Linked DNA regions of Aromatoleum petrolei. The protein of the gene in region 1 interacts with the protein of each later gene in a pairwise test. Links are inferred from orthologs where the notes say so. Each region holds a gene or a part of one and is shown in the gene's direction. Other genes may lie near its edges.

Region 1 (7,432 bases):
TTCGGCATCATGGGGGCGATGCTCGTTTCTGCGGTCGAGCACGTCGACCGCCCGTCGGTGGGTCTGCTCAATATCGGCGAAGAGGCGATCAAGGGCAACGATGTCGTGAAGCGCGCCGGCGAACTGCTGCGCGGCAGCGGCCTGAATTTCTATGGCAACGTCGAAGGCGACGATATCTACAAGGGAACGACCGACGTGGTGGTCTGCGACGGCTTCGTCGGGAATGTGGCGTTGAAGACATCAGAGGGGCTTGCTCAGATGCTCGCCGCATTCCTCAAGGAGGAATTCAGCCGCAGCCTGCTGACCAAGGCCATGGCGGTTGTCGCGATGCCAGCGCTCAAGCGTTTCAAGAGACGCGTGGATCATCGTCGCTACAATGGCGCGGCGCTGGTCGGCCTGCGTGGTGTGGTGGTCAAGAGTCACGGCTCGGCTGACGTGTATGCATTCGAGCAGGCCATTCACCGGGCCGCCGAGGCTGCGTCGAATCGACTTGTCGAGCGCATCAGCGAGCGGATGGCGGCAATGGGGAGAGCAGCATGATCTTTGCACGAATTGCCGGTACAGGAAGCTTCCTGCCTGGCGAGCCGGTAAGTAATGACGATCTGGTCGCGCGCGGCATCGATACGTCGGACGAGTGGATCGTCGAGCGCACCGGCATCCGTACCCGGCACCTCGCGGCACGCGACGTCACCTCGAGCGATCTAGCCTGCGAAGCGAGCCGCCGCGCCATCGCGGCCGCTGGTCTTCAGCCTGAAGACATCGATCTTGTCGTTGTCGCGACCTCGACCCCCGACTGCATCTTTCCGAGCACGGCGACCCTGCTGCAATCCAAGCTCGGCATGCGCAACGGCGCGGCGGCGTTCGACGTGCAGGCTGTTTGCACGGGCTTCGTCTACGGACTGACGATCGCCGAGAAGTTCATCTTGTCCGGCAGTCACAAGCGTGCGCTGGTGGTGGGCGCCGAGGTGTTCTCGCGCATTCTGGACTGGTCTGACCGCGGCACCTGCGTGCTGTTCGGCGACGGTGCAGGTGCCGTCGTGCTCGAAGCGTCCGACAAGCCGGGGATTCTCGCGACGGCGCTGCACGCCGACGGCAGCCACCATCCCATCCTGTGCGTCCCAGGGGCGGTTGCCTCCGGTCAGGTGATCGGCGACCCGTTCCTGCGCATGGACGGGCAGGCGGTGTTCAAGTTCGCGGTCAAGGTGCTCGGCGAGGTCGCCCAGGAGGTGCTCGCCGATGCCGGTGTGCAGGCCGCTGCAATCGATTGGCTGATTCCGCATCAGGCGAACATCCGCATCATCCAGGCGACCGCGAAGCGGCTGGGCGTGCCGATGGAAAAGGTCATCGCCACCGTCGATCGTCACGGCAATACGTCGGCCGCATCGATCCCGCTCGCGCTCGACCTCGCCGTGCGCGACGGTCGGATTCGTGCAGGCCAGCGGATCGTCGTCGAAGGCGTCGGCGGCGGCTTTACGTGGGGCGCAGCGCTGCTCCAATTCTGAGTCAGGACAAGAACAATGGCTTTTGCTCTGGTGTTTCCGGGACAGGGTTCCCAATCCGTCGGAATGATGTCGGGCTACGGCGAACGTGCCGAAATCCGCGACACCTTCGCCGAGGCGTCGGACGCGCTCGGCGAGGACCTCTGGCAGATGGTCAATGACGGCCCGGTCGAGCGGTTGGCGCTGACCGTCAACACCCAGCCCCTGATGCTCACGGCCGGCGTTGCAGCGTATCGCGCATGGCTTGCGGCCGGCGGCCCGAAGCCGCAACTTGTCGCCGGCCACAGCCTCGGCGAGTATTCGGCGCTGGTCGCCGCCGGGGCGATGGCCTTTGCCGATGCCGTCCCGCTCGTGCGTTTCCGCGCGCAAGCGATGCAGGAGGCGGTTCCCGCCGGTGAGGGCGGCATGGCCGCGCTGCTGGGCCTGGAGGTCGAGGCCGTCCGTGAAGCCTGCGCCGAAGCGGCGCAGGGCGAGGTGGTCGAAGCCGCCAATTTGAACGCCCCCGGCCAGATCGTGATCGCCGGCGCGAAAGGCGCCGTCGAGCGTGCAATCGAGGCCGCGAAGGCGCGTGGCGCGAAGCGCGCGATGCTGCTCCCGGTGAGTGCCCCGTTCCATTGTGCGCTGATGAGGCCGGCCGCGGAGCGGCTCGCCGAGCGACTCGCAGCGGTGACCATCAACAAACCCGCGATCGACGTTATCAACAACGTGGATGTTGCCGTGTATGACGATCCTGTCAGGATCCGCGACGCACTCGTACGCCAGGCTTTCTCTCCGGTGCGCTGGATCGAACTCGTGCAGGACATGGCGCGCCGTGGCATGGGGCACGTCCTCGAGTGCGGCCCTGGCAAGGTGCTCGCGGGCATGACGAAGCGGATCGCAGGTGAAGTGCAGGGCGGCTCGATTCACGACGCCGCGAGTCTCGAACAATCCATTGCCGCGTTGAGGTGACATCAATGAGTTTTTCGCTCGAAGGGCAGGTGGCCCTCGTGACTGGTGCGTCTCGCGGAATCGGGCGTGCGGTCGCCCTCGAACTGGGGCGGCTGGGCGCGACGGTCGTCGGTACCGCGACGTCGGAAGCCGGTGCCACGGACATCGAGAATGGTCTGCGGGAAGCCGGTATCAAGGGCTGCGGGATGGCTCTCAACGTCACCGACGCCGCTGCGTGCGAAGCAGCGATCGGCGATATCGAGAAGCGCTTCGGTGCCGTCGGTATCCTCGTGAATAATGCCGGTATCACGCGCGACAACCTTGCGATGCGCATGAAGGACGAGGAGTGGGACGCGGTCATCGAGACCAACCTCAAATCCGTGTTTCGCATGTCGCGTCTGGTCATGCGCGGCATGATGAAGGCGCGTGGCGGCCGCATCATCAACATCACGTCCGTGGTCGGCAGCGCCGGCAACCCCGGGCAGGCGAACTACGCGGCGGCGAAGGCCGGCGTTGCCGGCATGAGCCGGGCGCTGGCTCGCGAGCTGGGTAGCCGCAACATCACTGTCAACTGTGTGGCGCCGGGGTTCATCGACACCGACATGACCCGTGCGCTGCCCGAAACGGCCCGCGATGCGCTGCTGGGCAACATCGCCCTCGGCCGACTCGGACGTCCCGAAGAAATCGCCGGAGCGGTGGCTTTCCTAGCTTCGCCCGCTGCCGCCTACGTTACGGGCACGACCCTGCACGTGAATGGTGGCATGTACATGTCGTAATCGCCGGCGGCGATAGCGGTTCTCATCCTTTTTGGTAGAATACGCCGGCTTTTTTTCTTACATATCTGGATCATTCTGGGAAGGAGTTAGTTCATGGAGAACATCGAGCAGCGCGTCAAGAAAATTGTCGCCGAACAACTTGGTGTGAACGAGTCGGAAATCAAGATCGAGTCCTCGTTCGTCGACGATCTGGGCGCGGATTCGCTGGATACCGTGGAACTGGTTATGGCCCTCGAGGAAGAGTTCGAGTGCGAAATCCCAGACGAGGAAGCTGAGAAGATCACCACGGTTCAGCAGGCGATTGACTACGTCAACGCCCACCTGAAAAAGTAACACTGATTACCGGAGCGAACATTGACCCGTCGCAGAGTCGTCATTACCGGTCTGGGCATCATTTCCCCGGTCGGCAATACCGTTCCGGAGGCCTGGGACAATATCGTCAACGGCCGCTCCGGTATCGGCGAGATTACGCGCTTCGATACCACGAACTTCCCGGTGAAGATCGCCGGTGAGGTGAAGGGGTTCGACATCGGCGCGTATCTCTCGCCGAAAGAGGCGCGCCGCATGGATGTATTCATCCATTACGGCATGGCCGCCGGCATCCAGGCGTTCAAGGATGCGGGATTGCAGGTAACCGCAGAGAACGCTGAGCGCATCGGCGTCAATCTGGGTTCGGGCATCGGCGGTCTGCCGATGATCGAAACGACCCACGACGATTACCTGAAGGGCGGGGCGCGCAAGATTTCCCCGTTCTTCATCCCCGGCACGATCATCAACATGATCGCGGGCAATCTGTCGATCATGTTCGGCCTCAAGGGGCCGTGCCTGGCGATGGTCACAGCATGCACGACTGCCACACATTGCATCGGCGAGGCGGCACGCCTCATCCAGTATGGCGACGCCGACGTGATGGTCGCGGGTGGCGCGGAGTCGACCGTCACGCCTCTGGCCGTGGGCGGGTTTGCCTCCGCTCGTGCGCTTTCCACGCGCAACGACGATCCGCAGACGGCGAGCCGTCCGTGGGACAAGGGGCGCGATGGGTTCGTGCTGGGCGAGGGCGCCGGCGTGCTCGTGCTCGAGGAATACGAGCACGCGAAGGCACGTGGAGCGAAAATCTACGCCGAAGTCGCGGGCTACGGTATGAGCGCGGACGCCTACCACATGACCGCCCCGTGCGAGGACGGCAACGGCGCCGCGCGTTGCATGACGAATGCGATGCGCGATGCCGGCATGTCGCTCGAAGAGGTTGACTACATCAATGCGCACGGCACGTCGACGCCGCTCGGCGACCTGGCCGAAACGACGGCGGTCAAGCGTTGCTTCGGCGACCGCGCGAAGTCGATAGCGGTCAATTCGACCAAGTCGATGACGGGTCATCTGCTGGGTGCCGCCGGGGGTGTCGAGGCGGTATTCACCACGCTGGCGATCCATAACCAGATCGCTCCGCCGACGATCAACATCTTCGAGCAGGACGAAGGCTGCGATCTCGACTATGTCGCGAACAAGGCCCGCCCGATGGAGATCCGCGCCGCCCTGTCGAATTCGTTCGGCTTTGGCGGTACCAACGGAACCATCGCGTTCCGCCGCGTCTGAGTCGGAATGGGGTAGCCCGTGCGCTACCCGCTTGAAATCAGGCTTCGTCCGTCGAAGCTGATTTTGCTGTTGAACGCCGCGATCCATGCGATCGCGGCGTTTGCATTTCTGCGTTCGTCGTTTCCTCTGCCGCTCGTGATCGTCGTCGTCGCGGGGCTGGGATTCTCGCTGCACTTGGCGAACCGCGCCGAGAGCGAGAAGGCGGGGGGCCGTCTGGTTCTGCAGGACAATGGCGAACTGTCAGTGGACCCCGATGGCCGCGGCCAGCAAACCGTGTATGCGTTGGCTGAGCCGGGGTGTGTCGATTTCGGTTGGGCAGTGTGGATTCACTGGCGCGGTACGCGGGTACGGCGCTCACCGCGCCGGTCGATACGAGGGGCGCTGATGCTTGTGCGCGGAAACGTCCATGAGGATGAGTGGCGCGGGCTGAAGATCTGGCTCCGCCACAAGGTCGGTCCTGGCCGTGTCGAAGGTGCAGCCGAAAACGACGCGACCGAGCGCTGAGTGCCCCCGCTGCATTGAGTCGGGGGCTCCGTTTCGGTGGAACGACTTCTGGCCGTCGTTCAGCGCCGGTGGGGTCGCAGGATGGTGGGACGTGCGACCGGCAGCGTATCCGGGTAATCGCGCGAACTGTGCAGGCCACGGCTCTCCTTGCGGCGCAAGGCGCAGCGCACGATCAGGTCGGCGGTGACAACGAGGTTGCGCAATTCGATCAGATCGTTGCTGACGCGGAAGTGCGAGTAGAACTCGTTGATTTCGCGCGCCAGCAGGCGGATGCGGTGCTGGGCACGCTGCAGGCGCTTGGTCGTGCGCACGATGCCGACATAGTCCCACATGAAACGGCGCAACTCGGCCCAGTTGTGCGAGATCACGACCTCTTCGTCGGCGTCGGTCACACGGCTCTCGTCCCAGTCGGGGAGTTTTGGCAGGGGGCGCTTCGCCTGAGAAAGGATGTCGTTTGCTGCCGCCTCGCCGAAAACGAGGCACTCCAGGAGCGAGTTGCTGGCGAGGCGGTTGGCGCCGTGAAGGCCTGTGTACGCCGATTCGCCAACGGAATAGAGGTTGGGAACGTCGGTACGTGCGGCCAGGTCGGTGACGATGCCGCCGCAGGTGTAGTGCGCCGCCGGTACGACGGGAATCCCCTCGCGCGTGATGTCGATTCCCAATTCCAGGCAGCGTGCGTGAATATTGGGAAAATGTTCGCGCAACCACTCTGCCGGTTTGTGGCTGATATCAAGGTAGACGCAGTCGAGACCGTGTTTCTTCATCTCGAAATCGATGGCACGGGCGACGATGTCGCGCGGCGCCAACTCGGCGCGTTCGTCGTGCGCCGGCATGAATCGGGTGCCGTCGGGCAGCCTGAGCAGACCGCCTTCGCCGCGCACGGCTTCCGATATCAGGAATGATTTTGCTTGCGGGTGATAAAGGCAGGTTGGGTGGAACTGGATGAATTCCATGTTCGCCACGCGGCAACCGGCACGCCACGCCATGGCGATGCCGTCGCCGGTCGCGACGCTGGGGTTGGTCGTGTACAGGTAGACCTTGCCCGCTCCGCCGGTGGCAATCACGGTGTTGCGGGCGCCGATCGTCTCGACGCGGTCGTTGGCGATGTCGAGCACGTATGCGCCAAGGCAATCCTGCTCAGGGAGGCCCAGCTTGTCGCCGAGGATCAGATCGACCGCGATGTGGTTTTCGAGGATGTCGATGTTCGGGTGCTTGCTGACCTGGTCGGTCAGTGTCGCCTGCACCGCAGCACCGGTGGCGTCCGCAGCGTGGATGATCCGCCGGTGCGAGTGGCCGCCTTCACGCGTGAGGTGGTATCCGAGGCTGGATTGATCCTCGCGGGTGAAGGGAACGCCACGTCCGATCAGCCATTCGATCGCTGCTTTGCCGTGTTCGACGACATAGCGTGTAGCCTTTGGGTCGCACAGGCCGCCGCCTGCGATATAGGTGTCCTGGATGTGCGCCTCGATGCTGTCGGAGGTGTCGAGGACCGCGGCGATGCCGCCTTGAGCCCAGGCGCTGGCGCTGTCGGAGATCGCTCGTTTGGTAATCAGGGCGACTCGGAGTTTGTCTGCCAGACGCAGTGCGATCGATTGTCCCGCCGCGCCGCTGCCGAGGATGAGTACGTCGTATTGTTTTGACAAGATCGTATGTGCCAAGGATCGACAGGTTCATGAACTATATCACGTCCGACGTGTCCCTCCGGGTGCTTGGGCGCAGTGGGCCTGTGGCGCACCGGAAAACCATGTCGGGGTCTGAACTATTTCAAAGCGTGTCGGTCTCCTTGTTAGCTTCGACTTTGCCGGAGACGGGGCTGGGTCGCTATACTGGCGCGGATTTTGCCCAACATAGAGTAACGACCCGCCCATGAGCGATCGCGAGATAGATCAGCAGCTTGTTGAGCGCGTGCAACGCGGTGACAAGCAGGCTTTCGGCTTGCTGGTAGCAAAGTATCAACGCAAGCTGCATAGGCTGCTGTCCCGCTTGATCCGCGATTCGGCAGAGGTCGAGGATGTGGCTCAGGAAACCTTCATCAAGGCGTATCGCGCCTTGGGATCGTTTCGTGGTGATAGCGCTTTTTACACGTGGCTCTACCGTATCGGGATCAATACCGCCAAGAACTACCTGGTTTCG
Region 2 (3,709 bases), 940 kb from region 1 along the record:
CGTCGAGCCGCTCGTGCAGGGCGCCTCCGGCATGGTCATGTACGACCCCGAGTACCTGCGCCTGGCCCGCGCACTATGCGACCGCTACGAAGTGCACCTCGTCGCCGACGAGATCGCCGTCGGCTGCGGGCGCACCGGCACCTTCTTCGCGTGCGAACAGGCCGGCATCTGGCCCGACTTCGTGTGCCTGTCGAAAGGAATCTCCGGCGGCTATCTGCCCCTGTCGCTGGTGCTGACGACCGACACCATCTACGCTGCCTTCTACGACGACGCCACGACGCGCGGCTTCCTGCATTCGCACTCCTACACCGGCAACCCGCTCGCCTGCCGCGCCGCGCTCGCAACGCTGGACATCTTTGCCCAGGACGACGTTCTCGCCGCCAACCGCGGCCTCGCGCAACGCCTCGGCGACGCTGTCCGCGCCCGCTTTGGCGATCATCCCGCGGTCAACCACCTGCGCCAGCGCGGCATGATCCTCGCGTTCGACGTCGCAACCGAGCGCCCCGACTTTTCGCGACGCTTCTTCACGGCCGCGCTCAAATGCGGCGTCCTGCTGCGCCCCGTCGGCAACACCGTGTACTTCATGCCGCCCTACGTGCTCGACGACGGCCACGTCGCCGACCTCGTCGCCGGAGCCGCCGCCGCGCTGGCCGAAGCCCTCACCTGACCGACCGCCCATGCTGCTCGATTCGCTGAAGGCCGACCTCGCCCAACTCGACGCCCGGTCCCTGCGCCGTGTGCGCCGCAGCCTCGACACCCCCTGCGGCCCGCGCGCGCGCGTCGACGGCCGCGACATGCTCGCCTTCTGCAGCAACGACTACCTCGGCCTCGCCGCCGAGCCCGAGCTCGCCGCGGCTCTCAAGGCCGGCGCCGATCGCTGGGGCAGCGGCTCGGGCGCCTCGCATCTGGTCAGCGGCCACTACACCGTGCACGACGAACTCGAGCGCCGGCTCGCCGCCTTCGTCGGCTGCGAACGTGCGCTCTACCTGTCGACCGGCTTCATGGCCAACTCCGGCGTGATCCCCGCCCTCGTCGGGCGCGGCGATGCAATCTTCGCCGACCGCCTCAACCACGCTTCGCTCGTCGACGGCGCCCTGCTCTCGCGCGCCGACCTGCATCGCTTCCCGCACGCGGACCTCACCGCCCTCGAGCGCGCCCTTGCCGCGAGCACCGCGAAGCGCAAGCTCATCGTCACCGACTCCGTGTTCAGCATGGATGGCGATGTCGCGCCGCTGGCCGAACTGCTCGCGCTGGCCGAACGCTTCGACGCCTGGCTGATGGTCGACGACGCCCACGGCTTCGGCGTCCTTGGTCCGGATGGCCGCGGCGCGCTGCGCGAAGCCGGCCTCGCCTCGTGGCGTCTCGTCTACATCGGCACGCTCGGCAAGGCCGCCGGCGTCTCCGGGGCCTTCGTCGCCGGCCAGGCGGACGTCGTCGAATGGCTGATGCAGGCAGCCCGCACCTACATCTTCACGACCGGAGCACCGCCCGCCCTCGCGACGGCCCTGCTGAAGAGCCTCGACCTCATCGAGCACGGCGACGCGCGCCGGGTGCACCTCGCCACACTGATCGAACAACTCCGCACGGGACTGCAACTGCGGCGCTGGCAACTGATGCCCTCGCGCACCCCGATCCAGCCGGTCGTGATCGGCGACAACGCCGAGACGCTCGCCGTCGCCCGCGCGCTGTGGGACGCCGGCCTGTGGGTCCCGGCGATCCGCCCGCCCACCGTCCCGCAGGGCAGCGCCCGCCTGCGCATCTCGCTCACTGCCGCGCACACGCATCAGGACGTCGAGCGCCTCGTCGCCGCGCTGAATGCACTGGAGCACGCCGCTTGAGCGCCCTGCCACTGGTCCTGCTGCACGGCTGGGGCCTGACCCCGAACGTCTGGGCCGGCCTGCGCGATGCCCTGCCGTCGCGCGTCGTCACCCTCGCACCCGCCCTGCCCGGCCACGGCGACGCCCTCCCGGCGCCCTCCGCCGATCTCGCAACATGGAGCGACGCACTGCTTCCTGCACTGCCCGAACGCGCCGTGCTGTGCGGCTGGTCGCTCGGCAGCCTGATCGCGCTCGACCTCGCCCGCCGCCATCCCGAACGGGTCGCGCGCCTGATCCTCATCGGCGCCACCCCCTGCTTCGTCGCCCGCAGCAGCGACGCCCCGTGGCCCCACGGCCTCGACGCCGCAACCGTCGCCACCTTCAATGCAGACTTCGCGACCGATCCTGCCGGCACGCAGAAGAAATTCGTCGCCCTGCAGTCGCTTGGCGACGCACGCCGGCGGGCCGTTGCGGGAGAACTCGCCGCGGCCCTCGCCGACACGGGTCCCGAGCGCGTCCCGGGCCTCTCCAGCGCGCTGGAAGTCCTCGCGAACACCGACCTGCGCGTCTTCATCCCGGAGATCCGCCAACCCACGCAGCTGATCCACGGCGCTGGCGATGCACTGATGCCGCTCGCCGCAGCGGAATGGCTCGCACGGCAACTCCCCGACGCACGGCTCGCGACCATCAACGACTGCGGTCACGCCCCCTTCCTGTCACGTCCGGACGAATGCGCCGCACTCATGGCGGACTGCCTCGATGACTGAGCACCGTCGCCACAAGCAGCAGGTGCGCAAGGCCTTCGAAAGCGCCGCGGACAGCTACGACCGCGCCGCCGCCGTGCAGCGCGAAGTCTGCCATCGCCTCGCGACCCTCGCAGCGACCACGCCCCCGTCCGGATCCGTGTCCCGCATCCTCGATGCCGGCTGCGGCACCGGCTTCGGGCTGGACCTGATCGCGCGCGCCCATCCGGCCGCCCACATCGTCGCGCTCGACTTCGCCCCGGCCATGCTCGCGCGCGTGCGCCAGAACAGCTCCGCCGGCGCGATTTCACCGCTATGCGCCGACCTGGAAGCCCTGCCGCTGGCACCCGGCAGCCTGGATGCGGCCTGGTCCAGCCTCGCACTGCAATGGTGCGACCCCGCACTCTCCCTCGCGCAGATCGCCCACGCTCTGCGCCCCGGCGGGGTCGCCTGGATCGCCACCCTCGGCCCCGCCACGCTGTGGGAGCTGCGCGAAGCCTTCGCACGGGTCGACGAGGCGAACCACGTGATCCGCTTCCACCCGCCAGCCGAATGGATCGAGGCCGCCGAGAAAGCCGGCCTGACGACCGTCGCCAGCGACCTGGAGCCCGCCTACGCCCTGGCACCCGACCTGCGCGGCCTGCTACGCGACATCAAGGCCATCGGCGCACACAGCGTCGGCGAACAACGACGCCGCAAGCCCCTCGGCCGTTCCGCATGGCGCACGCTGGAAGCCGTCTACGAAACGTACCGCCGGCCCGACGGCCTGCTACCCGCCACCTACGACCTCATCCTGCTCGCCCTCAGGAAACAGGAGACCGACCATGACTGAGCGCCGCGCCTGGTTCCTCACCGGCACCGACACCGAAATCGGCAAGACGTTCGTCACCTGCGCGCTACTGCACGTCGCACGCGCCGCCGGCCACAGCGCAGTCGGGATGAAGCCCATCGCCGCCGGCGCCGAGCTCGTCGACGGCGAACGGATCAACGAAGACGCCGCCCGCATCCGCGCCGCCGGCAGCTTCGATCCGGGCCTGCGGCTGCTGAACCCCTATTGCCTCGCGAGTCCCATCGCCCCGCACATCGCCGCCGCCGAAGAAGGCGTCCGGCTCGAACCCGCGCGCATCCTGCGCGCCTTCGAGGAGCTCG

The links. The genes of interacting proteins can lie anywhere in the genome.
Region 2: the proteins of acpP (region 1) and ToN1_RS00530 interact in binary tests that used the Escherichia coli proteins (3 or more experiments, as listed by UniProt). The link is inferred for Aromatoleum petrolei from one-to-one orthologs.

The regions. Positions count from the first base shown.
Region 1 is NZ_CP059560.1:1,066,612-1,074,043, reverse strand. Bases 2,146-4,915 are described here. They hold acpP (acyl carrier protein), read left to right. Parts: upstream 2,146-3,295; coding sequence 3,296-3,535; downstream 3,536-4,915. Other genes in these bases: ToN1_RS04840 (protein YgfX), read left to right, coding at 4,814-4,915; fabF (beta-ketoacyl-ACP synthase II), read left to right, coding at 3,557-4,795; fabG (3-oxoacyl-ACP reductase FabG), read left to right, coding at 2,453-3,202; fabD (ACP S-malonyltransferase), read left to right, coding at 2,146-2,447. Outside these bases: phosphate acyltransferase PlsX, read left to right, coding at 1-540; ToN1_RS04865 (beta-ketoacyl-ACP synthase III), read left to right, coding at 537-1,502; more of fabD, read left to right, coding at 1,518-2,145; more of ToN1_RS04840, read left to right, coding at 4,916-5,299; nadB (L-aspartate oxidase), read right to left, coding at 5,359-6,942; RNA polymerase sigma factor RpoE, read left to right, coding at 7,166-7,432. UniProt on the Escherichia coli protein: Carrier of the growing fatty acid chain in fatty acid biosynthesis.
Region 2 is NZ_CP059560.1:124,379-128,087, forward strand. What follows is about bases 710-3,709. They hold ToN1_RS00530 (alpha/beta fold hydrolase), read left to right. Parts: upstream 710-1,834; coding sequence 1,835-2,584; downstream 2,585-3,709. Other genes in these bases: bioF (8-amino-7-oxononanoate synthase), read left to right, coding at 710-1,838; ToN1_RS00535 (methyltransferase domain-containing protein), read left to right, coding at 2,577-3,392; bioD (dethiobiotin synthase), read left to right, coding at 3,385-3,709. Also shown: bioA (adenosylmethionine--8-amino-7-oxononanoate transaminase), read left to right, coding at 1-667; more of bioF, read left to right, coding at 678-709. UniProt on the Escherichia coli protein: The physiological role of BioH is to remove the methyl group introduced by BioC when the pimeloyl moiety is complete. It allows to synthesize pimeloyl-ACP via the fatty acid synthetic pathway through the hydrolysis of the ester bonds of pimeloyl-ACP esters.